2 linked regions of the Loktanella sp. M215 genome follow. The protein of the gene in region 1 interacts with the protein of each later gene in a pairwise test. Links are inferred from orthologs where the notes say so. Each region holds a gene or a part of one and is shown in the gene's direction. Other genes may lie near its edges.

Evidence for each region.
Region 2: the proteins of pepT (region 1) and tpiA interact in binary tests that used the Escherichia coli proteins (3 or more experiments, as listed by UniProt). The link is inferred for Loktanella sp. M215 from one-to-one orthologs.

Annotation. Positions count from the first base shown.
Region 1 is NZ_WMEA01000001.1:3,598,238-3,609,459, reverse strand. What follows is about bases 4,079-6,949. They hold pepT (peptidase T), read left to right. Parts: upstream 4,079-4,821; coding sequence 4,822-6,078; downstream 6,079-6,949. Other genes in these bases: GLR48_RS17730 (maleate cis-trans isomerase family protein), read right to left, coding at 6,353-6,949. In the rest of the region: GLR48_RS17750 (vitamin B12-dependent ribonucleotide reductase), read left to right, coding at 1-1,501; GLR48_RS17745 (alpha/beta fold hydrolase), read right to left, coding at 1,581-1,865; GLR48_RS17740 (IS1182 family transposase), read left to right, coding at 2,293-3,678; more of GLR48_RS17730, read right to left, coding at 6,950-7,102; GLR48_RS17725 (M24 family metallopeptidase), read right to left, coding at 7,099-8,262; GLR48_RS17720 (pyridoxal-phosphate dependent enzyme), read right to left, coding at 8,255-9,298; GLR48_RS17710 (hypothetical protein), read left to right, coding at 9,701-9,847; GLR48_RS17705 (alcohol dehydrogenase catalytic domain-containing protein), read left to right, coding at 9,856-10,092; GLR48_RS17700 (NADP-dependent oxidoreductase), read left to right, coding at 10,117-10,629; GLR48_RS17695 (SDR family oxidoreductase), read right to left, coding at 10,703-11,222. UniProt on the Escherichia coli protein: Cleaves the N-terminal amino acid of tripeptides.
Region 2 is NZ_WMEA01000001.1:3,304,040-3,315,249, forward strand. The notes cover bases 2,961-5,819. They hold tpiA (triose-phosphate isomerase), read left to right. Parts: upstream 2,961-3,947; coding sequence 3,948-4,691; downstream 4,692-5,819. Other genes in these bases: GLR48_RS16335 (isopenicillin N synthase family dioxygenase), read right to left, coding at 2,961-3,877; GLR48_RS16345 (efflux RND transporter permease subunit), read right to left, coding at 4,727-5,819. Also shown: GLR48_RS16315 (hypothetical protein), read left to right, coding at 1-261; GLR48_RS16320 (SUF system Fe-S cluster assembly protein), read left to right, coding at 396-758; GLR48_RS16325 (mechanosensitive ion channel family protein), read left to right, coding at 779-2,455; GLR48_RS16330 (HesB/IscA family protein), read left to right, coding at 2,517-2,879; more of GLR48_RS16335, read right to left, coding at 2,939-2,960; more of GLR48_RS16345, read right to left, coding at 5,820-7,792; GLR48_RS16350 (efflux RND transporter periplasmic adaptor subunit), read right to left, coding at 7,789-9,039; GLR48_RS16355 (sensor histidine kinase), read right to left, coding at 9,274-10,620; GLR48_RS16360 (response regulator), read right to left, coding at 10,617-11,210. UniProt on the Escherichia coli protein: Involved in the gluconeogenesis. Catalyzes stereospecifically the conversion of dihydroxyacetone phosphate (DHAP) to D-glyceraldehyde-3-phosphate (G3P).

The DNA of each region.
Region 1 (11,222 bases):
GGAAATCATCGCCTATGCCGTCGGTCACGGCAGCATGGGGCAGGCGCCCGCGATCAACCACACCTCGCTGATCGGTCACGGCTTTGGCCAGACCGAGATCGCCAAGATCGAAGCCTCGCTGAAGGCCGCCTTCGATATCCGCTTCGTCTTCAACCAGTGGACGCTGGGCGAGGATTTCTGCCGCAAGGCGCTGGGTATCCCGGCCGAGAAGCTGGCCGATCCGACCTTCGACCTGCTGCGCCACCTCGGTTACAGCAAGGCTGACATCGACGCCGCCAACGCCCATGTCTGCGGGACGATGACGCTGGAAGGCGCGCCGCACCTGTCGCCCGACCACTACAGGGTCTTCGACTGCGCCAACCCCTGCGGCAAGATCGGCAAGCGCTATCTGTCCGTGAACAGCCACATCACGATGATGGCGGCGGCGCAGTCCTTCATCTCGGGCGCGATTTCCAAGACGATCAACATGCCCAACGACGCCACGATCGAGGATTGCCAGCAGGCCTATGCCCTGTCGTGGTCGCTGGGGATCAAGGCTAACGCGCTGTACCGCGACGGGTCCAAGCTGTCGCAGCCGCTGGCCTCCGCACTGGTCGAGGATGACGACGACGCGGCAGAGATCCTGTCCACTGGATCGAACCACGAAAAGGCCGCCGTGCTGGCCGAAAAGATCGTGGAGCGCATCATCATCAAGGAGATCGCCAAGTCCCAGCGCGACAAGCTGCCGGAACGGCGCAAGGGCTACACCCAGAAGGCCATCGTCGGCGGCCACAAGGTCTATCTTCGGACCGGCGAATATCAGGACGGCAAACTGGGCGAGATCTTCATCGACATGCACAAGGAAGGTGCGGGTTTCCGCGCCATGATGAACAACTTCGCCATCGCGGTCTCTGTCGGCCTGCAATACGGCGTCCCGCTGGAGGAGTTCGTCGACGCCTTCACCTTTACCAAATTCGAACCGGCGGGCGGCGTGCAGGGCAACGACAGCATCAAGAACGCGACCTCGATCCTCGACTACATCTTCCGGGAACTGGCCGTGTCGTATCTGGACCGGACCGATCTGGCCCATGTCAAACCCGAAGGCCATGCCTTCGATGACATTGGCCGCGGGGTCGAGGAGGGGGTGACGAACGTCGCAACCCCGTCAGAGGCGGCGGCGTCCCGCTCGCTCGAGGTGCTCAAGCAGATCAGCTCCACAGGATATTTGCGCAAGCGGATGCCGCAGGACCTGATCGTGCTGCAGGGCGGCATGGGCGCGATGGCCGACACGATGGAGGCGCTCAAGGCGATCGTCCCGCAGGTCGCCGTGGGCCAGACCGGTCAGGCGACGTCCCTGTCCTCGGGCACGATGGCTGCATCGGGCAGCCTGACCGCCCGCGACCGGGCCAAGATGCAGGGCTATGAAGGCGACCCGTGCGGCGAATGCCAGAACTACACGCTGGTCCGCAACGGCACCTGCATGAAGTGCAACACCTGCGGCGGGACCAGCGGCTGCAGCTAAAGCGGCGCAAACTACTGGTGCGGCTGGCATCGTTCTTCATCTGGACGGGCAAAGTCGGCCAAATTTGGTCCGTTAGGAGCTACGGTGGTCGAAAATGCGATATCCGAGGCGCGTCACGCGTCTCGGATAAAATGCAACCACTTCCGATACGTCGATCTTCGGATGTTGTCCGGATCACGACGTCGGGGGCGATGCGGCTGGCCACGCTCCTTCCATCGAGATCGAAGGTCTGGACGGAAAGCACGTTCAGGCTGGCGCGGACAGGGTCGCGCATCACATCGGCTATGTAGGTGCAGGTGTCCGGCTTATCGGTCTTGCCCCTTCCCAACAGGTCGATGGCGATGACACGGCGGTCGGGAGACATTGCGGTCAGCGTGTCGGACCAGTCTGCGTTGGTGCCGTTGGGGCTGTGCCGGAGAACGAGCGGAACGCCTCCCTGGCCGATCCTCCGGTAGCGGGGCCGGACACCGTTGGCCGTGATGGAGGGTTCGTCAGTTGCAGAGATCGCAGCGCTTTCTTTCGGACTTGATTTGCATGATTTCGAAGAGCAATTGCTGCAAATTTAAGAGGGAGACTGATCAACCCCCGGCGTGGCCGCGTGCCAACGGGCCTGTCATGCGCATCCTTCTGCGACATCAACGATGCAGCCTGTGAAAAAATGAACACCCTTTCATGCGGCCATCAGTATTATGTTACCGCGCCGCCGGTCAGGGCGTATTCCGTTGAAAAACTCTTGTTGATTTGGGGCCTGGTCGCTGATTCACTTTCGGTAGTGAGGCGGAGGATCTGCGATGCTGGGACCAAGGCAAGAGGCGCAAGGCGCATTGTTTTACGAGTTCTCGATAGAAGGTCATGTCCCGCAAGATCACCTGCTGCGATCCATTGATCGCTTCGTGGATCTGTCCGGCATCCGTCAGTATCTGGCTCCGTTCTACAGCAATACCGGCCGCCCCTCCATCGACCCCGAGTTGCTGATCCGCATGCTGCTGGTTGGGTATTGCCTGGGCATCCGGTCAGAGCGGCGGCTCTGCGAAGAGGTGCATCTGAACCTCGCCTATCGATGGTTCTGCCGCCTTGATCTGGCTGATCGTGTGCCAGACCACTCCAGCTTTTCGAAGAACCGCCATGGCCGGTTCCGGGACAGCGACCTGTTGCGCCACGTGTTCGAGACGGTCGTGGCGCGGTGCATCGCTGAAGGTCTGGTCAGCGGCCAGCGCTTCGCCGCAGACGCAAGCCTGATCGAGGCTGACGCCAACAAGCAGAACGCGACGGCGAAGGAAGACTGGCATCCTGAAGCCATAAATCCAGCCGATGCGCCGCGGGCCGTCAGAGAGTATCTCCAAGTTCTGGATGACGCCGCCTTTGGCGCAGCCACAACAGTTGAGCCCAAGTTCACGTCTCATTCAGACCCGTCCAGTCAGTGGACTGCAGCTCGCAAGGGCCCTGCGTTCTTTGCTTATTCGACGAACTACCTGATCGATACGGACCACGCCGTGATCGTTGACGTGGAAGCGACCCGGTCGATCCGGCAGGCTGAGGTCGGGTCTGTTCGCACCATGCTGGATCGTGTGAGAGACACGTTCAACCTGCATCCCGAGCGCATCATTGCGGACACGGCCTATGGCTCCGGACCGATGCTCGGCTGGCTGGTGGACCGCAAGATCGCACCGCATATTCCAGTGATTGACAAGGCGAGCCGCACAGACGGCACTCGGTCTCGCGCCGACTTTGATTGGGACGCCGAGAACAACCAATACATCTGCCCGGAAGGCGAAACCCTCAAACAATTCCGTCGCAATTACTCCGACCCGAAACGTGGCCCAACCGGCAAGGGCGTCGCCAAGTATCAGGCCCTGAAGCTGACCTGCCAATCCTGCCCTTCGAAGCCGAAATGCTGCCCGAATGCCGACGCCCGCAAGATCACCCGCGAAGAGCATGAAGATGCCCGTCAGGTTGCCCGCGACATCGCCAAGACGGAGCAATACGCCGTCTCAATGCGGCTCCGAAAGAAGGTCGAGATGCTCTTCGCCCACCTCAAACGCATTCTGGGGCTGGGGCGGCTCCGATTACGCGGTCCGAACGGCGCAAATGACGAATTCTTGCTCGCCGCCACCGCTCAGAATCTCCGGAAATTAGCCAAGATCCTTCCTGCACCGCAGCATGTGCGCCCGGCCTGATAAGAAAGGCGCTTGCACCCTCATCGGCACCTGACTTTCTGCACGAGCGAACCGTTGTTTTTCAACAGAATCGGCGGAAAGCGGACCTTCGCTGCGGTTGCGCCAACGGTCGCTTTCGGAAGCGTTCCAAAAACTGTGGTTTTGGGCATGACCATGAGCATCCCCTAAAGCCAAATGACGACAAAATTTGACCTCGATTGGCAAGTATCTTTGTGCGGGAGATGTCCGAATGACCTGGTGGCTCGCCCTTCTTTTGGGGAGATCTTTATGAAGACGCCGTATAATACGGATGAGCAAGCACTCAAGGCCTCTAATCGACTGGTGATTTTCATGGTTGGTTTCAGCATTCTCATGGTGAGTGTAATGATCCTTCCCTCGTTGTTCATTCGCCAAACCGAAATTGTAACCATCACGCGTGTCGATGCAGCGCGAGAATGCAGGAGCCGGCGGTCCCTTAAAATATGGCCCAAGTACAGATCGACAGTACCCAAACAATCAATTGGATACTGCGGCCTCATCATGTCGGGCCATGGCAGCTTTAAACTGCCAGAGACAACATGGCTTAACCTCTGGGGTACATCTCGCGAGGACCTTCACGACAAATTGGTTGTTGGGTGCACTTATAAAGTAGTCGTAACGGGACCCGGCTTGGAACTGCGGAAAGGCCAGCCTATGTCGAATAGCAATCGAATGCTGGAAAGTGCGATACCGTCGGGTGAGTGCGTATCTTCTGTTGGGAATATATGACTCTTCCGAAGCGTCGCCTTGTCCACACATTGGATCTGAGCGCCACTCCAAAAACCCTCGTTTATGGCACATGCGCAAACCACCTCAGATGACGCTACCAAAAGCCCCGTTCCAAACCTGTGCGGTTGTTGAACGTGTCTGGCGATGTAGCGGTAACAGTCATGCGCTGCACAGCAAAGATCTGGCAAAAAATGGGCTCTGTCCGGCCGTGCGCTGCGCCATGGCTGACAGACTCCTTTCGACGGTTGTGCGGCTGATGCAGCCCACGAGTGCAACAACCTTGAGCGCAGCGCGTGCAATGCGGGCTCAGTCGCTGGCCCGCAGGGGCGGGTCCTTGACACTTTGACCGCGTCAATTCCAGATGCCGCTTAAATCCATCAGAATCGGAATAAATGAATGCGCACTGAATTCGATACCGAGCTGGAAGACCGGCTTGTTCGCTATGCCGTGATCGACAGCCAGAGCGACGGACACAGTCCGACGGTGCCCAGCACGCAGATCCAGTTGAATATGTCGCGTCTGCTGATGAAAGAGCTGACGGCCATGGGTGCGCAGGATGTGACCCTGAGCCAGGACAGCGTCGTGCTGGCCACACTCCCTGCGACGAAAGGGGTCAACGCTCCGGTGATGGGCTGGCTCGCGCATGTCGACACGGCCCCCCAGTTCAACGCCAGCGGTGTGAAGCCCGTGGTGCATCGCGGCTACAACGGCGGCGACATCAGCTTTGCCGATGCGCCCGATCTGCGCCTCTCGCCAGAGGAATATCCATTCCTTGCGGAAAAGGTCGGCGAGGACATCATCACCGCGAGCGGCACCACCTTGCTGGGAGCCGACGACAAGGCCGGTGTCGCCGTGGTCATGACCGCCGCACGGCACCTGCTGGACAACCCCGATATCGCGCACGGAACCATCCGGTTGGCCTTTGTCCCCGACGAGGAAATCGGACGCGGTGTGACGCCGCACCTGCCGGCCGATTTGGCAGCGGACTTTGCCTATACGTTCGACGGGTCCACGCCGGGTGAGGTGCAGTACGAAAGCTTTTCCGCCGACGCTGGCGTGGTGCGGATCACAGGCGTATCGATCCATCCCGGATGGGCCAAGGACCAGCTGGTCAACGCGCTTCATCTGGCTGCCAAGGTGCTGACGACGCTACCCCACGTCACCATGACGCCTGAGACGACCGAAGGCCGGGAGGGGTTCATCCACGCCGTGTCGATGACCGGCAGTGCCGCAGAGGTCGAGATGCATTTCATCCTGCGGGACTTCGAAATGGAAGGGCTGGAGGCCAAGGGCGCGTTGCTGCGTCAGGTCTGCGACACCGTCGCGGCCACAGAGCCGCGTGCGGAAATCACCTGCGACATCACCCACCAATACCGCAACATGCGCTATTGGCTGGAAAAGGATATGACACCTGTGGAACTGGCGATTGCCGCTGTGCGTCAGACAGGGATGGAGCCGGTGAGCGGCGCAATCCGAGGCGGTACCGACGGGTCACGCCTGACCGAGTTCGGCACGCCGTGTCCCAACATTTTCTGCGGCATGCAAAACGTGCATGGACCGCTGGAATGGGTGTCGGTGCAGGACATGGCAAAGGCGACGCGGGTCGCGTTGAACCTTGCCGCCAGTGTGGCAAGCCTTGACCTGCCGCAGTGATCGCCAGCGTCATTTGCATAAGTGGCCAAATCAATTTTGGCGTCATCAGACCTGTCTTGGAGGTGACGGTCGCCACTTAGGCTGAATTGCAGAGATTTGCGGCAACTCGCACCGGAGTCCGGTATCGGGACAAACCTGGCGTGGCCGTCCAGACTTGGGCTCTCAAGCCTTATCGCCAGCATGTGTCAGGGAAAGTTACGTCGTGGTGCATCACGCTTCAGGACCTCTTGCGACACGATCTGAGCGGTGCAAGCCAGAGGGCCCGCATCGCAAGTCACGCCAGCGGCAAGCGGCACAGGCAACCGGGTGCGTTCGCGGCCAGCGGGGCGCCGGTGGCCCGCGCCAAGTGCCAAGCCAGGACCTGATTGCTGCTCAGGACGAGGAGGCCCAGTTCCGCTTCCAGCGGGGCGATGATGTCGAGGGTGCGCAGGTTGGTGCAGGATAGAAAGATCGCCTCGGCCCCGGGTGCCACGGCTCTTGCCGCCTTCATGATCGACGCCGGGTCGATCCGGGCGACACGTGCCTCGACCTGTTCTCCAAAGGATACTGCGTCGGTCACTGTGACCCCCTTCGCCCCAAAGGCATCGCGCACGGGTGCGGCCACCGACGCCACATAGGGCGTCACAAGGCCGATGCGCGTCAGGCCAAACGCCCGCAGGGCGGCCAGCGCTGCCGTCAGCGGGTCGGTGACCACGGGGGCGGCCACGCCCTGTCGCACCAGCGCTGCGACAGAGTCCGCCCCGATCAAGGTGGTGCCGGAGGTGCAGCCGTATCCCACCGCATCGAAGGCTGCTGCGCGGGGCAGCAGACGGGCCGCTGCCGGCAGGTCCGCCTTCATCGCGGCAATCGTGTCCGTCGTCAGCGTATCGCCCGACGGGATGCGACTGATGTGGATCGCCGTGGCGGGGTCGGTGAACAGGCGGCGCATGTCCTGTTCCAGCGTCTCGTCTGCCTGCAAGACGATCAGGCCCAACGTGGCGGTCGTACCGATGGGGCCGGTCAGGTCATAGGGGATGCGCCTCATGCCCCGATCACCGGCAGATCGGCGGGCGCGCGGCGCGACAGAAGTTCGGGGCCGTCGTCGCGCAGCACGATATTTTCCTCATGCACCATGATGCGGCCCGGTGCGATCTCGACTCCCGGTTCCAGCGTCAGCACCATGCCGGTGCGCAGCGTGGTCATGTCCAGCGGCGTCAGCGACGGCCACTCTGTCAAGGTCAACCCCAGCCCATGCCCCAACCGCCCGCGTCCCGTAACGGCTCCGGCGCGGGTGATCGCGTCGGCGATGATCCGGTGCGCATCGCAGGCCATCATACCGGGACGCAGCGCCGACAGGGCGGCGTCCGTCGCCGCATGCAAGACATCGTGGGCGCGGCGCACGGCGTCCGTTGGCGGGCCGATGGCATAGTTGCGGTCGAAGTCGCAGAAATACCCGTCGCGTACCGCCCCCGTGTCCAGCATCAGCACATCGCCCTGCGCCAGCGGTCTGTCGTCGGCAGGCGAGATCACGTCGCCATATCCGCCCGGGCCTGCACCGCCCGCGACATAACTGACCCAATCGGCCCCCGCCGTCAGCAATGCGATCTGGAAATCACAGAACACCTGGGACAGCGGCGTGCCGATCTGTGCGAACTCCGGCACCCGGTCATAGGCGGCGGCCAGGGCACAGGTTTGACCTATCTTCTCGATCTCAAGCTCCGACTTGATCTCTCTCACGCGGCAGACGGCGGCGGTGCCATCGACGAAGACGCGGGGTGCGACGCGGTCCTGTAGTCGCAAAAAGTCGGCCAGCGGCATGCGCAGATGCGTCTCCACCCCCATTGGCACGCCGATCCGGCCGCGCGACGGCACGAGGTCTTCCAGCGTATCTGCCAGCAGGCTGACGCCGTCGTCCAGCGGATCGGGGGCCTGCCATGTGCGGATATCGCGGGTCCAGCAGCGGCCCATCAGGTCCGCGCCGATCGTGGGGATCACCGCAACCGGATCACCGGAGGCGGGGACGATCACGAACCACGGGCGCGCCGGGCTTTCCCAGAACCGTGTGAGAAAGCCGGTCGTGTAAAAGACATCGGCCGGCGTGGTCAGAAGCAGCGCGTCCAGACTGCTTGTCGCCATTTCCGCCTGCAAGGCGCCTGTGCGGCGGCGGAACTCCGCCGCCGGAAAGATCATGGACCGGTCAGGCATCCTCGGGCCCTTCGCTGAGGATACACAGCACGTGACTGTCAGCATCGGTATCAGCCAGACCGGCCAGTAGTGCGGCCACGCCTGCCGCACCCGACGGCGTCGATGGCCAGCCGGCATTTGCGACCGCGTCAGCCCCGGCCTGACCCTCGACCTCGGTCAGCGTGACAAAGCTGTCGGCGTCGCGCGCCAGATCGGCCAGTGCCAGCATGGACGGCACCTTGCAATCCAGCCGCCCCATCGCAGACACTGGGCCGGTCGTCTCCACCACATGCCCCGCCCGCATGCTTGCGATCAAGGCCGGTGCCGCGTCCGGTTCGACGACGATCATCTGCGGCGCGTCGCCCCAGGCCAGACGCAGTTCAGCGGCCACGGCAGCGGCCAATCCGCCGACCCCGGCCTGCAGCAGGACATGGGTGGGGCGGTCGGGCATCTGCTCGGCGATCTCCGCTCCGATCTGACGGTAGCCTTCCATGACCCGGAACGGCAGGTCGACATAGCCGGGCCATGATCCGTCCGACAGCAGCGTCCAGCCCTGTGCTGTCGCCGCGTCACCGGCAGCGACCATGCTCGCCTCGTAATCGGCGCCGGCCCGTACCACCTGCGCGCCCATGTCCCGCAGGCGTCTGGTGAAGCCTGCGGGCACCGTGTCGGCCAGGTAAATGACTGCGGTCGCCCCGAACAGCCGCGCGCCCGCCGCAACCGACAGGCCGTGATTACCCGCGCTCGCGGTGACATAGGTCCGCCCTGACAGGGCCGTCGGCCAATCACCCCCGGCCTGCGCCGCCTCGCGCGCAATCGCATAGGCGGCCCCCAGTGCCTTGAAACTGCCAAGCCCCATGCGCCCGCGTTCGTCCTTGATCGTCACCCGCGCGACCCCCGCCCGTGCGGCAAGGGTCGGTGCGTCATGCAGCGGCGTGCGCTGATGACGGGGGCAGTGGACCAGCAGCGCGGCCACCGCACCGGCGTCGGCACCGGGCGTCGGCTGCAGATCGCGCAGGCCCGTCCCGCGATGGGGGTTGTCAAATCGTGCGTGCATCGGGCGGCCCTCTTCATCAGACATCATGATCATCGCGAAGGGTAGGGGAGGTTTGGCGGCAATGCATGCAGCAAGTGACCGACGGGTTTCTTAAAGATTTCGAATTTTGCAGAAACTACTATTTTGAGCGGTTTGCTCGACGAGGGCGGTCCGCGTCACATCTTGACCGTTCCGCATGCACCCCAAACGCGCAGATCTGCTGGACAGGATCGACGCCGCCGGTGGCAAGCAGGGGATGCCTGCGCGGGAGTATTTCCCCCGAAGAGGAGCCGTTCCGAATGGTTTTGTCGAAGATCCCTTTGGCGTTGTCTTCGCGTTCTACAGCCATAGCTATGAGTTAAGCTATTCGAAGGGGGCCACGCCCGTTGGGTCACCGATCCCCATCGCCCAGAAGACGCGTCCATGAAAGCCGCCATTATCCGACACTACGACACGTCTATCGAAATCGCTGACATCGACCCGCCCGCGCTGAAGGCTGATCCCGCCCTGATCGCCGTCCACGCGGCCAGCGTGGATCCCATCGACGATATCCTGCAATCGGGGCGATGAAGGACAGCATGCCTCTCTCGTTCCCGCATGTGATAGGCCATGATGTCTCGGGTCAGGTCACGCATGTTGGCAGCATCGTAACCGGTTTCAGCGTGGGCGACGCGGTCTTTGCGCGTGCCAATCAGCAGGACGCCGGGGCCATCGCGCAGGTCGCGCGTCTGAAGGCGGACGAGGTGGCGCGCAAACCCGCAAACATCAGCCACATGGACGCCGCCTCCGGTCCGCTGACGGGCCTGATGGCGTGACAGGCCCTGATCTCGAAGGCCGGATTGACGGCGGGCGACAAGGTCCTGATCCACGCCGGATCGGGAGGAGTCGGCACGCTGGTAATCCAGATCGCCAATCACGTCGGTGCCCACGTCGCCACGACGTGCAGCCCGCGCAACGCAGATCTGGTCCGCGACCTTGGCGCGGATGTCGTGATCGACGACCACACCCAGGCTTTTGAGGAGGAGCTGTCGGACTACGACATCGTCTTCGACATGCTGGGCGGCGACACGCTGAACCGGTCGTTCAAGGTGCTCAAAAAGGGCGGGACACTTGTCTCGATCAAGGGTCAGGACACAGACGATTTGGCCGCACGGCACGGCGCCCGGTTCGAATGGTTCTTCATGGAACCGAACGGTGCGCTGTTGGCCGATCTGGCAAAGCTGATGGAGGACGGGATCGTGCGCGTGGTCATCGATCGCGTCTCTCCCATGAGCGAGACGACCGGAGCTTATGCCGCCCTCAACGACGGCCACGCCGTGGGCAAGATCGCGGCGGCCAGCGACCCCGGGTAGGGCAGGCGATCACATGCAGTTTGCGCTGCACCGGGTCGGGGGCCCGGACGTCGTCCGCGGCCCCCCTTCTGGGTCAAGCGGATTGCATGTTCAGCGCGTGCCCGTCGTGCGTGCCGGTCGTGGCGGCCTCGGCCAGCACGGCGGCCACGTCGGCGCGGCTGGCCTGCGCGGATGGATCGACCTGATCGCCAAGGATGACATCCTGACTGCGACCATCGTCCGTCAACGATACGGGGCGGAGGATGGCATAATTCAGACCGGACGCCTTGAGGTGTGCGTCAGCGTCATGCTTGGCCTTCAGATAATGCGCCAGATCGCCCGAGGGGTCGGATTGATCCGCACCGATGGAGCTGAGCATCACGAAGCGGTCGACGCCGGCCTCTTTCGCCAGATCGATCAGCCGCATTGCGCCGTTGCGATCCACCTTGTCGGTCATCTCTGGCCCGGTCGATCCACCGGAGCCGGCGGCAAAGATCACGACGTCAGTACCATCGCAAACACCCGGTGGCAGGTCTGTCAGATCGCCGTGCCGCAGGTGGGTGCCTTCGGGCAAGGTCGATGTGTCAGAGCTTTCGCGGACAAGGGCAGTGACC
Region 2 (11,210 bases), 300 kb from region 1 along the record:
GCCCCCGTCATGCCGCTGATCCTGTCATTGGGTCGCAACGCGGTGGCGATCATCGTGGCGCTGCTGCTGATCCCGATCTTTGCCCGCAACGCGAACGCCACGGCCTGGGTCACAGCCCTCGTGGCGCTGACCGTCATCCCGTCCCTGCTGGCCAAGTTCGTCTTCGGCGCGGGCGCGCCATGGACCTTCGTGCTGTGGGTGAATTTCGTCTATGCTTTCGTCGCGACGCTGGTTTACGCGGTGTCTTACCGCCGCGTCTGAACCTGCAAACGCCCAAGGCTCCTGCCCGTAACATTCGTTGCGGGCAGGGGTCGATTTACGGCCCTGCGGCACGGCCCTTTACGGGCGGTCCGACAAATCCTATATGATCAGTCAGGATTAGACGGGGAATGACCATGACAGACCAGACCGCACCGATGGAAGGCACGCCACTGATCGCGCCCTCCAGCACGGACCATCCCCTCCACGAAAAGATCGTCGAGGCCTGTCGCACGGTCTATGACCCCGAAATTCCGGTCAACATCTACGATCTGGGGCTGATCTACACGATCGCCATCGACGACGACAGCGCGGTCAAGGTGATCATGACCCTGACCGCCCCCGGCTGCCCCGTGGCCGGAGAGATGCCGGGCTGGGTCGCCGACGCCATCGAACCCCTGCCCGGCGTCAAGCATGTCGACGTCGAAATGACGTTCGAGCCGCAGTGGGGCATGGACATGATGAGCGACGAAGCGCGCCTGGAACTCGGTTTCATGTAGCCTTTCGCGCGGGACGCCTTATGTCCCGCGTCATGTTGACACACCATGCCATCCTGCGCCTGACGCTCGTCCTGCTGCTGCTGCCGTTTCAGGCGGCGGCGCAAGACGATGTATTCCCCCTCGACCAGCTGAACGTGGGGCTGACGAACCCGGGTCCTCAGGTCGACCGCGACACGCCGCAGGCTGCGATGGAAAGCTTCATCGACCTGACCGACGCCGGCGATCTGGACGCTGCGGCGCATCTGCTGGACCTCAACGACATTCCCGTTCAGGCACAGGCGCAGGCGGGTCCGTTGCTGGCCCGTCAGCTGGCCTCCGTGATCGACCGCAAGATCGTGGTCGACTGGAAGGACCTGCTGGAACGGCCAGACGCCATGGTCACCACGGGCGACGGCCCGATGGTGGGCCAGCCGCAGAAAAGCGTGCTGATCGGCTACCTCGAAAAGAACGACCGCATCGTTGCCGTGCGCCTGAACCGCGTTCAGGTTGGCGAGGACGATCCCGTCTGGGTCTTTTCGCGCGACACGGTGGACAACATCCCCGCCCTCTATAGCCTCTACGGCCCCAGCCAGCTGGAGCAGATGCTGCCAGATCCCCTGCGCCACCCCGCCTTCTGGGGCATGCAGTGGTGGGAGGTCATTGGCCTGCCGCTCATCGCACTGGTGACCGGGCTCGTCACGCTGCTGACTTGGCGCGGCACGAACCTGATCGCCCGCCACCAGCCCTCTGCCCTTGTCAGCGAGCTCTTGCGGGCCACGCGGATGCCCCTGACGCTGGCGATCCTCGCCTTCACGCTGTCGGTCACCACCGCACAGGTGCTCGTCGTCTCGGGCATCGTCGATGCAATCACCGCCCCGCTGATCGTGATCCTCTTCGTCGTCGCGGCGATGATCCTCGCGATCAACGTGATCGACGCCGTGCTGCAGCGCATGACCGGCACGCGCGATGTGGAGGAGCTGGCCTCGCCGGAATTCGGCGACCAGCGCGCCCGCGCGACGACCATCGCGGCGCTGCGCCGCATGGCGATCGTGCTGGCGATCATCGTGGGGGCCGGTCTGGTGCTGACCTCGACCCAGACCTTCAGCGGCGCGGGTCTGTCCGTGTTGGCCAGTGCGGGCGGGATCGCGCTGGTCCTCGGCTTTGCCGCGCGCGAGGTGCTGGGCAACATCATGGCCTCGATGCAGATCTCGCTCAACCGCTCGGCCAAGGTCGGCGACCAGTTGATCTACGACGGCAACCTCTGCACGGTCGAGCGCATTCACTTCACCTTCGTGCAACTGAAGGTCTGGGACGACACGCGGCTGATCGTGCCGGTATCCAAGTTCGTGTCCGACGCCTTCATCAACCGCAGCACCAAGACCTACGGCATGATTCGTCACGCCACTCTGATTTTTGCGCCGCGCATCGACGTGGGCCGCCTGCGCGACCATTTCCACGACTGGTGCGCGCAGGATGACCGGGTCGACGGCGACCCCGACGACATCGACTGCGTCGTGACCGATCAGGGCGACAGCGGCATCCACGTCCGCTTCGACGCCCCTGTCAAGGACCCGACCGAGGGCTGGAACTTCGAATGCGACATGCGCGAGGAGTTGATCCGCTTCGCCGCCACCCTCGAAGACGAGGACGGCACCGAATACCTGCCCCACATGGGCAGCGGCACGGCGGCGGACGCAGGACCGGGCGCGCCCGGCTGACCCCCTTGAGGTCGCGCCGCCCTGCCCCTACATTGGAAGTGTCAATCTGAAAGGACATCCCATGTTCGGCATCCCCGGCAAGCAGGCGGTCAGCATCACCCCCAAGGCCGCCGCCCAGATCGCGAAACTGATGGCCCGCGACGGGCATCAGGGATTGCGCGTGGGCGTCAAGAAGGGCGGCTGCGCGGGTATGGAATACACCATGGACTACGTCACCGACGTCAACCCTCTGGACGAGGTGGTCGAAGCCGATGGCGCGCGCGTCATGATCGCCCCCATGGCGCAGATGTTCCTCTTCGGCACCGAGATCGACTACGAGACGACCCTGCTGGAAAGCGGCTTCAAGTTCCGCAACCCCAACGTCGTCGACGCCTGCGGCTGCGGCGAATCGATCAAGTTCGACGAAAACCTCTCCGCCACCTGATCCGGCGCGCAACACCCCCCTCTCTATTTCTTAAATATCCCCGCCGGAGGCAGGCCGCGTCAGCGGCCTTTCTGCAGGTGAACATAGGTCTGATCGAACCGCCGCTGCAAATGATCGATGGCCAGCACCGGATCGGCACCCGGCGGCGCGACGTTCGCATCGTGATCGGGGTTGAAGAACAGCGGCACGGAAATCCGCTCCTCTGACCCGCCCACGACCCGGTGCGGCGTGGCCTTGATCCGGCCGGCGGTCCAGATCTCCAGCATCTCGCCGAAATTGATGACGAATTCGCCCGGCTGGGCGGACAGCGGCGTCCAGCTGCCGCCGCGGCGGCGCACCTCCAGCCCCGGCGTGCCGTCGGTGGCCAGCAGCGTCAGGCAACCGTAATCCGTATGGGCCGCAATGCCGAAATCCCGCTCGCCCGCCCCCATGGGCCGCGCGGGATAGAAGTTGCCGCGCAGCAGGGCCATGGGCCGCCTGAAACGGTCGGCAAAGAACGCGCCCTCCTCGCCCACCGCATCCAGCAGGGCCACCAGCAGGTCGCGGGCAAAGGCCGTGGCGTCGGCATAATAGGCGCGCAGGACATCCGCGAAACCGGGCGGCGTGTCAGGCCACAGGTTCGGCGCATAGGCGGGCAGTTGCGCCAGCGGATCGCCCGGCGGCAGGGTCAGACCGCAGTCAAAGACTTGCTTGTAATCGGGATTCGCGTCGGGGTTCACCTGCTCCGACCCCGGCGCGCCCCAGCCCCGGTTCGATCCCGTGCGCGCCATGTCCCAGCGGACCTTTTCCGCCGCAGGCAGCGCAAAAAAGGCGCGGTAGGTCGCGATCACGTCGCGGACGCGTGCAGCGGACAGGGGCGTGTCGTGAACGGTCAGGAAACCGATCTCGGATGCGCCCAGCCGGGCGGCCGCCTGCGCTGCGGCATGGTCGGGATGGCCTGCGTCCAGCAACGCCGCGGCACTGATCCGGGGGATGGCGGGGGGTGGGGTCTGGGTCATGGTGCGCTGGGCCTTTCGATCCGTTCACGCAGTTGCTACCAAAGTGCCAGACAAACGCAAAGGATGGATCATGCGCCGCAAACTTGCCGCCGGGAACTGGAAGATGAACGGAACCACCGATGCGCTGGTGCAGGTCAAGGCGCTGACCGACGCGCACCCGGACCCGGACGTGGACCTGCTGCTCTGCCCGCCCGCCACGCTGATCGCACAGATGGCATGGGCGCGTGGCACGCACGCGCTGCAGATCGGGGGGCAGGATTGCCACGCATCCGACAGCGGCGCGCACACGGGCGACATCGCGGCTGTGATGCTGAAGGACGCGGGCGCCAGTCACGTCATCGTCGGCCACTCGGAACGCCGTGCCGACCACGGCGAGACCGATGAGGACGTCTCGGCCAAGGCCGCGGCGGCCCATGCGGCCGGCCTGATCGCGGTGATCTGCATCGGAGAGACCCTCGCGCAGCGCGACGCAGGCGAAGCCCTGCAAGTCGTCACGGATCAGTTGAAGGGATCGCTGCCGCAGGGCGCCACGGCGGCCAACACGGTGATCGCCTATGAACCCGTCTGGGCCATCGGCACCGGACGCGTGCCGACGCTGGACCAGATCGGAGAGGTCCACGGCACCCTGCGCGGCACCCTGCGCGACCTGATGCGCGAGGCGGCGGGCGTGCGGATCCTTTACGGCGGCTCTGTCAAGGGATCGAACGCGGCAGAGATCTTCTCGGTCGCGGATGTGGACGGGGCGCTGGTGGGCGGTGCCAGCCTGACCGCCGCGGACTTCGGCCCGATCATCACGGCGCTGGAAAACGCCTGACGCAAAGTCGCCCGCCGTGCATCGGCGGGCGAGATCTATTCCGCAGGCGTGTCCTGCGGCTTGTTCACGTTCAGCCCGCGCATCAGCAGACCGGTGACGCGTGAACGCCCCCCTTCGATCACCGAGAAAAGCGAGGGGATGAAGATCAGCGACAGCAGGGTCGAGAGCAGCAGTCCGCCGATCACCGCGACGGCCATCGGCGCGCGGAACTCTCCACCCGCCCCCAAGGCCAACGCCGACGGCAACATGCCCGCGGCCATGGCAATGGTCGTCATCACGATGGGCCGCGCACGCTTGTGGCCTGCATCAATCATGGCGTCGTTCCGTGGGGCACCGTGGTGCATCGCCTCGATCGCGAATTCGACCAGCATGATCGCGTTCTTGGTCACGATCCCCATCAGCATCAAAAAGCCGATCATCACCGACAGGCCAATCGCGGACCCGGTCAGATACAGCGCAAGGATCGCGCCGCCGATGGCCAGCGGGAGCGACATGAGAATGGTGAAGGGCGTCACGAAGCTGCCAAAGAGCAGCACCAGCACGACATAGACCAGCAGGATACCCGCCCCCATCGCCGCCCCGAAGGCGGCGAAGACTTCGCCCTGCACCTTGGCGTCGCCGGTGGGCTGCACGCGGGCCCCTTCGGGCAACTCTGGCCCCGCGGCGGGCAGCGCAAAGATCGCCGTCGTGGCCTGACCCAGCACCGCCCCGTCGGCGAGGTCCGCCTGCAGGGTGATCCGGGTCTCGCGGTCGTAGCGCTCGATCGACGACGGCCCGTTCGCCAGCGTCACGTCTGCGACAACCGACAAAGGCACCGGCGTGCCCGCCTGCGTCGGAATCCGCTGGCTGGCCAGCAGGTCGAGGTTGCGGCGGTTGTCCTCTGCGATGCGCACGACGATGGGGATCTGCCGCCCGTCTTCGGTGCTGAATTTCGCAAGGTTCGCGTCGTTGTCACCAATGGTCAGCACCCGGATGGTCGAGGCGAGGTCAGAGGCGGTGACGCCCAGTTCCGCCGCGATCTGCGGCCGCGGGGTGATCCGCAGTTCCGGCCGTTCGAGGCTGGCGGCATTGGTCACGTTCTTGATCGAGGCAACACCCGACATCTCCTGCGCCATCTGCTGGGCGGCCTGCGTCACGATCTCCAGATCGTCGCCGAGGACCGCGACGTTCACCGCGCGCTCACCATTTCCGGCCAGCATATTCACGCGTGCATCCGGCAAATCGGCCAGACGGGCCACCAGTTCATCCTCGATCACGAACTGGCTGCGGTCGCGGGTGTCCTTGGCGCCCAGCGTCACCGTGACGGTCGCCTTGGCCACGTTGCCGCCGCTGCCGCCCTGCACGAGGACATTCTGCACCTCGGGGATGTCATGCGCGCGGCTGGCGATCACGTTGGTCAGTGCGCGGGTTTCGTCCAGCGTGGCACCGGGGGGCAGTTCCACGCTGACCCGCAGACGGCCCTCGTCCGCCTCCGGAATGAACTCCGAAGGCAGCAGGGTCGCGGAATAGATCGAGCCTGCGAAGATCCCGAGGCCCAGGATCATCGTGATCAGCCGGTGGTGCAGCGTCCATTTCAGCACGCGCATGTAGCCGCGCATGACGAAGCCGTCACGCTCTTCATGGCTGACCTTGTCCTTGAGCAGGTAGGCCGCCATCATCGGCGTGATCAGCCGCGCGACCAGCAACGAGAACAGGACCGCGACCGCAACGGTCAGGCCGAACTGCTTGAAATACTGCCCCGCGATGCCGGACATGAAGCTGACGGGCGCAAAGACCGCGACGATGGTGAAACTGATCGCGACGACGGTCATGCCGATCTCGGACGCGGCTTCCTCGGTCGCTTCATAGGCCGGTTTGCCCATGTTGATGTGTCTGACGATGTTCTCGATTTCCACGATAGCGTCGTCGACGAGGATACCCGTGACCAGCGTGATCCCCAGCAGCGACACGGTGTTGAGCGAGAAGCCCAGCATCTGCATGACGAAGAACGTCGGGATGATCGACAGCGGCAGGGCGACGGCGGTGATCAGCGTGGCGCGCCAGTTCTTGAGGAACAGGAACACGACGATGATCGCAAGGGCCGCCCCTTCGTAAAGCGTCTCCATCGCGGAATGGTAGTTGCCCTCGGTATAATCTGTAGCGTCGTCGATCAGGGTGATGTCCACGTCCGGATAAGCGGCGCGAACCTCGACCAGACGGTCGCGGACGCGTTCGGCCACGGACAGGTCCGACGCCCCCGTGGCACGGAACACGCCGAAGGCCACGACGGGCTGCGCGTCGAGGGTGGCGAAATCGCGCGCCTCTGACGGGCCGTCGATGATGTCGCCCACGTCTGACAGCCGGATCGTGCGACCGTCGGGCATCGACAGGGGCGTGGCGGCCAGTTGCGCGATGGTGGCCGCACCGCCGAGGGTCCGGATCGAGAACTCCTGCCCCGCCAGATCGCCGCGCCCGGCGCCCTGATTGATGTTGGTGGCCGAGAGTTGCCGGCTGATGGACGCAGCCGAGATTCCGAAGGCCAGCAGGCGCTGCGGGTCGAGTTCAACCTTGATCTCGCGGTCCGCGCCACCGAGGCGTTCGATCTTGCCCAGACCCGCGATGCCCTGCAGTTCGCGGTTCAGAACCTCGTCCACGAAATAGGACAGATCTTCGATGCTGCGGGTGGGGTCGGACACGGCATAGGTCATGATCGCCTGACCGGTGATGTCCAGACGCTGCACCAATGGTTCGGTAATGCTGTCCGGCAGTGATGACCGGGCGCGGGTGACCGCGTCCTTGACGTCGTTCAGGGCGCGGTCGCTGTCGGTGGACAGTTCGAATTCGACCGTCGTCTGGCTGCTGCTGTCGGTGGCGACAGAGGTGATGTGCTTGACCCCAGTGATCGAGGAGATGCTATCCTCAATCGGCTTGGTCACCTGCGTGATCAGTTCCGACGGCGCGGCCCCCGGCTGGCCCACGGCCACGGTGATGATCGGCACGTCGATGTTGGGAAACTGCGTGACCGGCAGGCCGCGGAACGCAAAAAGGCCCACGAGGACCAGCACGAGGAAGGCGGCGATGGGCGGGACCGGATGCCGGATCGCCCAAGTGGACATGTTCATTCCGTGGCCTCCACGGCGGCCTGATCGTTTGGCGCAGGGGCCGGCGCCGCACGGTCGGCGGGCGGCACCGGCGTCACCTTGTCGCCTGTGCGAAAGAAGGCGCCCGCACGCAGCAGGACCGTGTCGCCTGCCGACAGGCCCGCGGTGATCTCGCGCAGCCCCGCCGAGACGACACCAAGTTGCACTTCCACCTGCTGGACCGTGCCGTCGACGACCTTCTGCACCGTGCTGACGCCACCGCTGGTCGTCACGGCAGAGACCGGCAGCGTCAGTGCGGTCCGCTGCGCCGTGCGGATATCGGCGCTGGCGAAGATGCCGACGCGCAGCCCCGCCTGATCGACGATGCTGACGCGCACGGTGCCAAGGCGGCTGACCGGATCGACCTGCGGACTGATCCGGCGCACGGTGCCGTCGCGCGGCGGGAGGCCCGCCACACGGATGCTGACCGGGTCGCCGACGCTGACCTTGACCAGATCAGTCTCGACGATCTCCAGTTCCGCCTCGATCTGGCCGTCGCGGATCATGTCGAACATCGCCATGCCGGCGTTGGACAGATCGCCCAGCCGCGCGGTGCGGTCGGCGATGATGCCGTCCACGGGCGCCTTGACCGTCGCCCATGACAGGTTAAGGGCTGCGATGTCGCGCGCGGCTTCGGCCTGCGCCAGCTGGGCCTTCGCTGCGGCAACGGCAGCCTGCGCCGACTGCACGGTGGCATTGGCGCCGTCGGACGCCGCCTGCGCCTGATCGAGGGCGGATTGAGAGACAGCCCCGTCGCTGCGCAACTGCCGCGACCGGTCCAGCGCACTTGTCGTCTGCGTCGCATTGGCGGTGGCAGAGGCCACCTGCCCTTCGGCCTGCGCAATCGCGGCCTCGGCTGCGGCACGGTTGGCGTCGGCCTGCTGCAACTGCGCGGTCAGCGTCTGATCGTTGAGTTGCGCCAGCGTGTCGCCCTTTTTGACCGTGTCGCCGACTTCCACCAGCAGCGATACGATTTCGGCACCCGACACGCGGGCGGACACCACGACGTCCTCTCGGGCCAGAAGCCCGCCGGAGGCGCTGACGACCTGCGTCACTTCCGTCATCTGCGCCGGCACGACGGTCACGCTGGGGGCCGTGACGCTGGCAGGCGCCTCTGACGCGGCCTCTTGTGCCGCGACGGCGACCGGCTGGACCACGGCGCAGATCGCAAGGATCAGGCCTGTCACGGTCGCGCGCCGGATGTGGCGGACAAAGACGGTCGGTGTCATGCTTGGTAAGCCCTTGATGGGGCGCGACAGCACATCGGGATGGCGCAGGCTGCGGAACCACCGCCGACCGCACCGGATCCCGCGCACGACCGCGCCTGAATTCTTTCCATGTAAGTCTGACAGGACGCATACAAGATGTCACCCGGCAACCATGCCGCAAGTGTGACCCCGCCGCGTCATCCGCCCGCGCCGTTGCCAGATCGTCACGCTGTTTAGGCCAGACGCGTCTGCACGTCAGACGGGTGCAAACCGCAGCGCAACGACAAGACCCGGCGCGTTGTCCGCCAGCGTCAGGCCCGCGTCGTGCAGGTCAGCGATCACCGACACGAGGCTGAGCCCCAGCCCGCTGCCCGGCGTGGCCCGGCTGCGGTCCAGCCGATAAAGACGCTGCAACACATTTTCGCGCTCGGCCTCGGGGATGCCGGGGCCGCGGTCGGCGACACTCAGCACGATGTGGCCCGCCGTGCGGCGCAAGCCGATGGTGATCGGGGTGCCGTCTTCCGTGTGGCGCAGGGCATTCTCGATCAGGTTGGCCAGAATCTGCCCCAGCAGATCGCGGTCGCCCAGCACCGTGGCCGTCTCCGTCTCGATCTTCAGATCCAGCGTGCGCCCCGTCTCGGCGGCGGTAGGGTCGTAGAGTTCGGCAAAGGTCTGCACCAAGGGCACCAGATCGACCGGCGCGAAGCGGCTTTTCGGCGTCCCCGCCTCGATCTGGGCGATCTGCAGCAATGCGTGAAAGACCGAGACGACGCCCGCGATCTCTGCCGTGGCCTGATCGACGAGGGCGGTGGCATCGGGCGGCAAAGGCAGGCCCGACAACTCGTCCAGATGCACGGAGATGCGCTGGATCGGTGTCTTGAGGTCGTGCGCCACGTCCGAAGAGACCTGTCGCAGCGCGTCCACGCTGGCCTCTTGCGCGCTGGCCATGCGGTCGATCCGGACGCCGATGCGGTGGAAGTCGTCGGACCAGCGTGGCGTCGGATTGACCCGTGCGGCCAGATTGCCGGTGGTCAGCTGATCAAGCGTATTGCCCAGCACCCGCACCTGACGCGCGGCGCGCCGCGCGAGGATCAGCGCGGCGCCCAATGCGATCGTCAGGGTCGGCAGCAGCGACAGCAGGACGATATTGCGAAACACCCGCCACAGCTGATCGATCTCGGCCCGGCTGCGGGCGACCGTCAGTTGCCCGCCGCGCAGGGGCGTGGTCAGGGCCAGATACTGGCCGTCGATGGGGGTGTCGGGATCGTTGATCGTGGTCAGGAAGTAGCCATCCTGATCCTGTGCCAGCACGCCGTTGCCGAAACGCTGCCCCTGCCCCGTGACATAGGACAGCACCATGCGGTTGGGGTCGGTCACGCGCGCCTCTGCCGTGACCAGCGCAGCAAGGGCGCCGGCAGACGGGGCGGCGCGGAACCCCGCAATATCCTGCGTCAGCTCGCGGCGCATGGTGGCATCCAGCGACGACCGGCTGGCGGTATAGCTGGCGGTCAGACTGGCCAAGCTGACGACGGCAAACAGCGCCACCAGTCCCAGCGCCAGACGGACGGGGCTGGCACGCAACAGGGCGCCGATGCGACTCACGCCTCGATCCGGTAACCTGCGCCGCGCACGGTCTTGATCAGATCAGTCTCGAATGGTTTGTCGACCTTGGCGCGCAGACGGCTGATGTGCGTTTCGACCACGTTGGTCTGCGGATCAAAACTGATGCCCCAGACGTTTTCCAGCAACATCGTGCGGGTCTGAATCCGGCCCTTGCGGCGCAGCAGGTGTTCAAGGATCGCGAATTCGCGCGGCAGCAGGTCCAGCTTATGTCCTGCGCGCACCACGTCGCGGGTGACGAGGTCCATGCTCAGATCCTCGGCCCTGAGCACCGTCTCTTGCGCCATTGCACGAGGTCTGCGTCCCAAGGCATTGATACGGGCGGATAATTCACCAAAGGCGAAGGGTTTTACGAGGTAGTCGTCGGCGCCCGCGTTCAGCCCCGCGATCCGGTCGTCGACCGACCCCATGGCGGTCAGGAACAACACCGGCGTCCGGTTGCCCGCCCCCCGCAGGGATTTGACCAGCGTCAGCCCGTCGATTTCCGGCAGCATCCAGTCCACGATCATCACGTCGTGGTCGGCCCCGGTGGCCTGCACCAGCCCGTCGCGGCCGTTCTCGACCAGATCGAC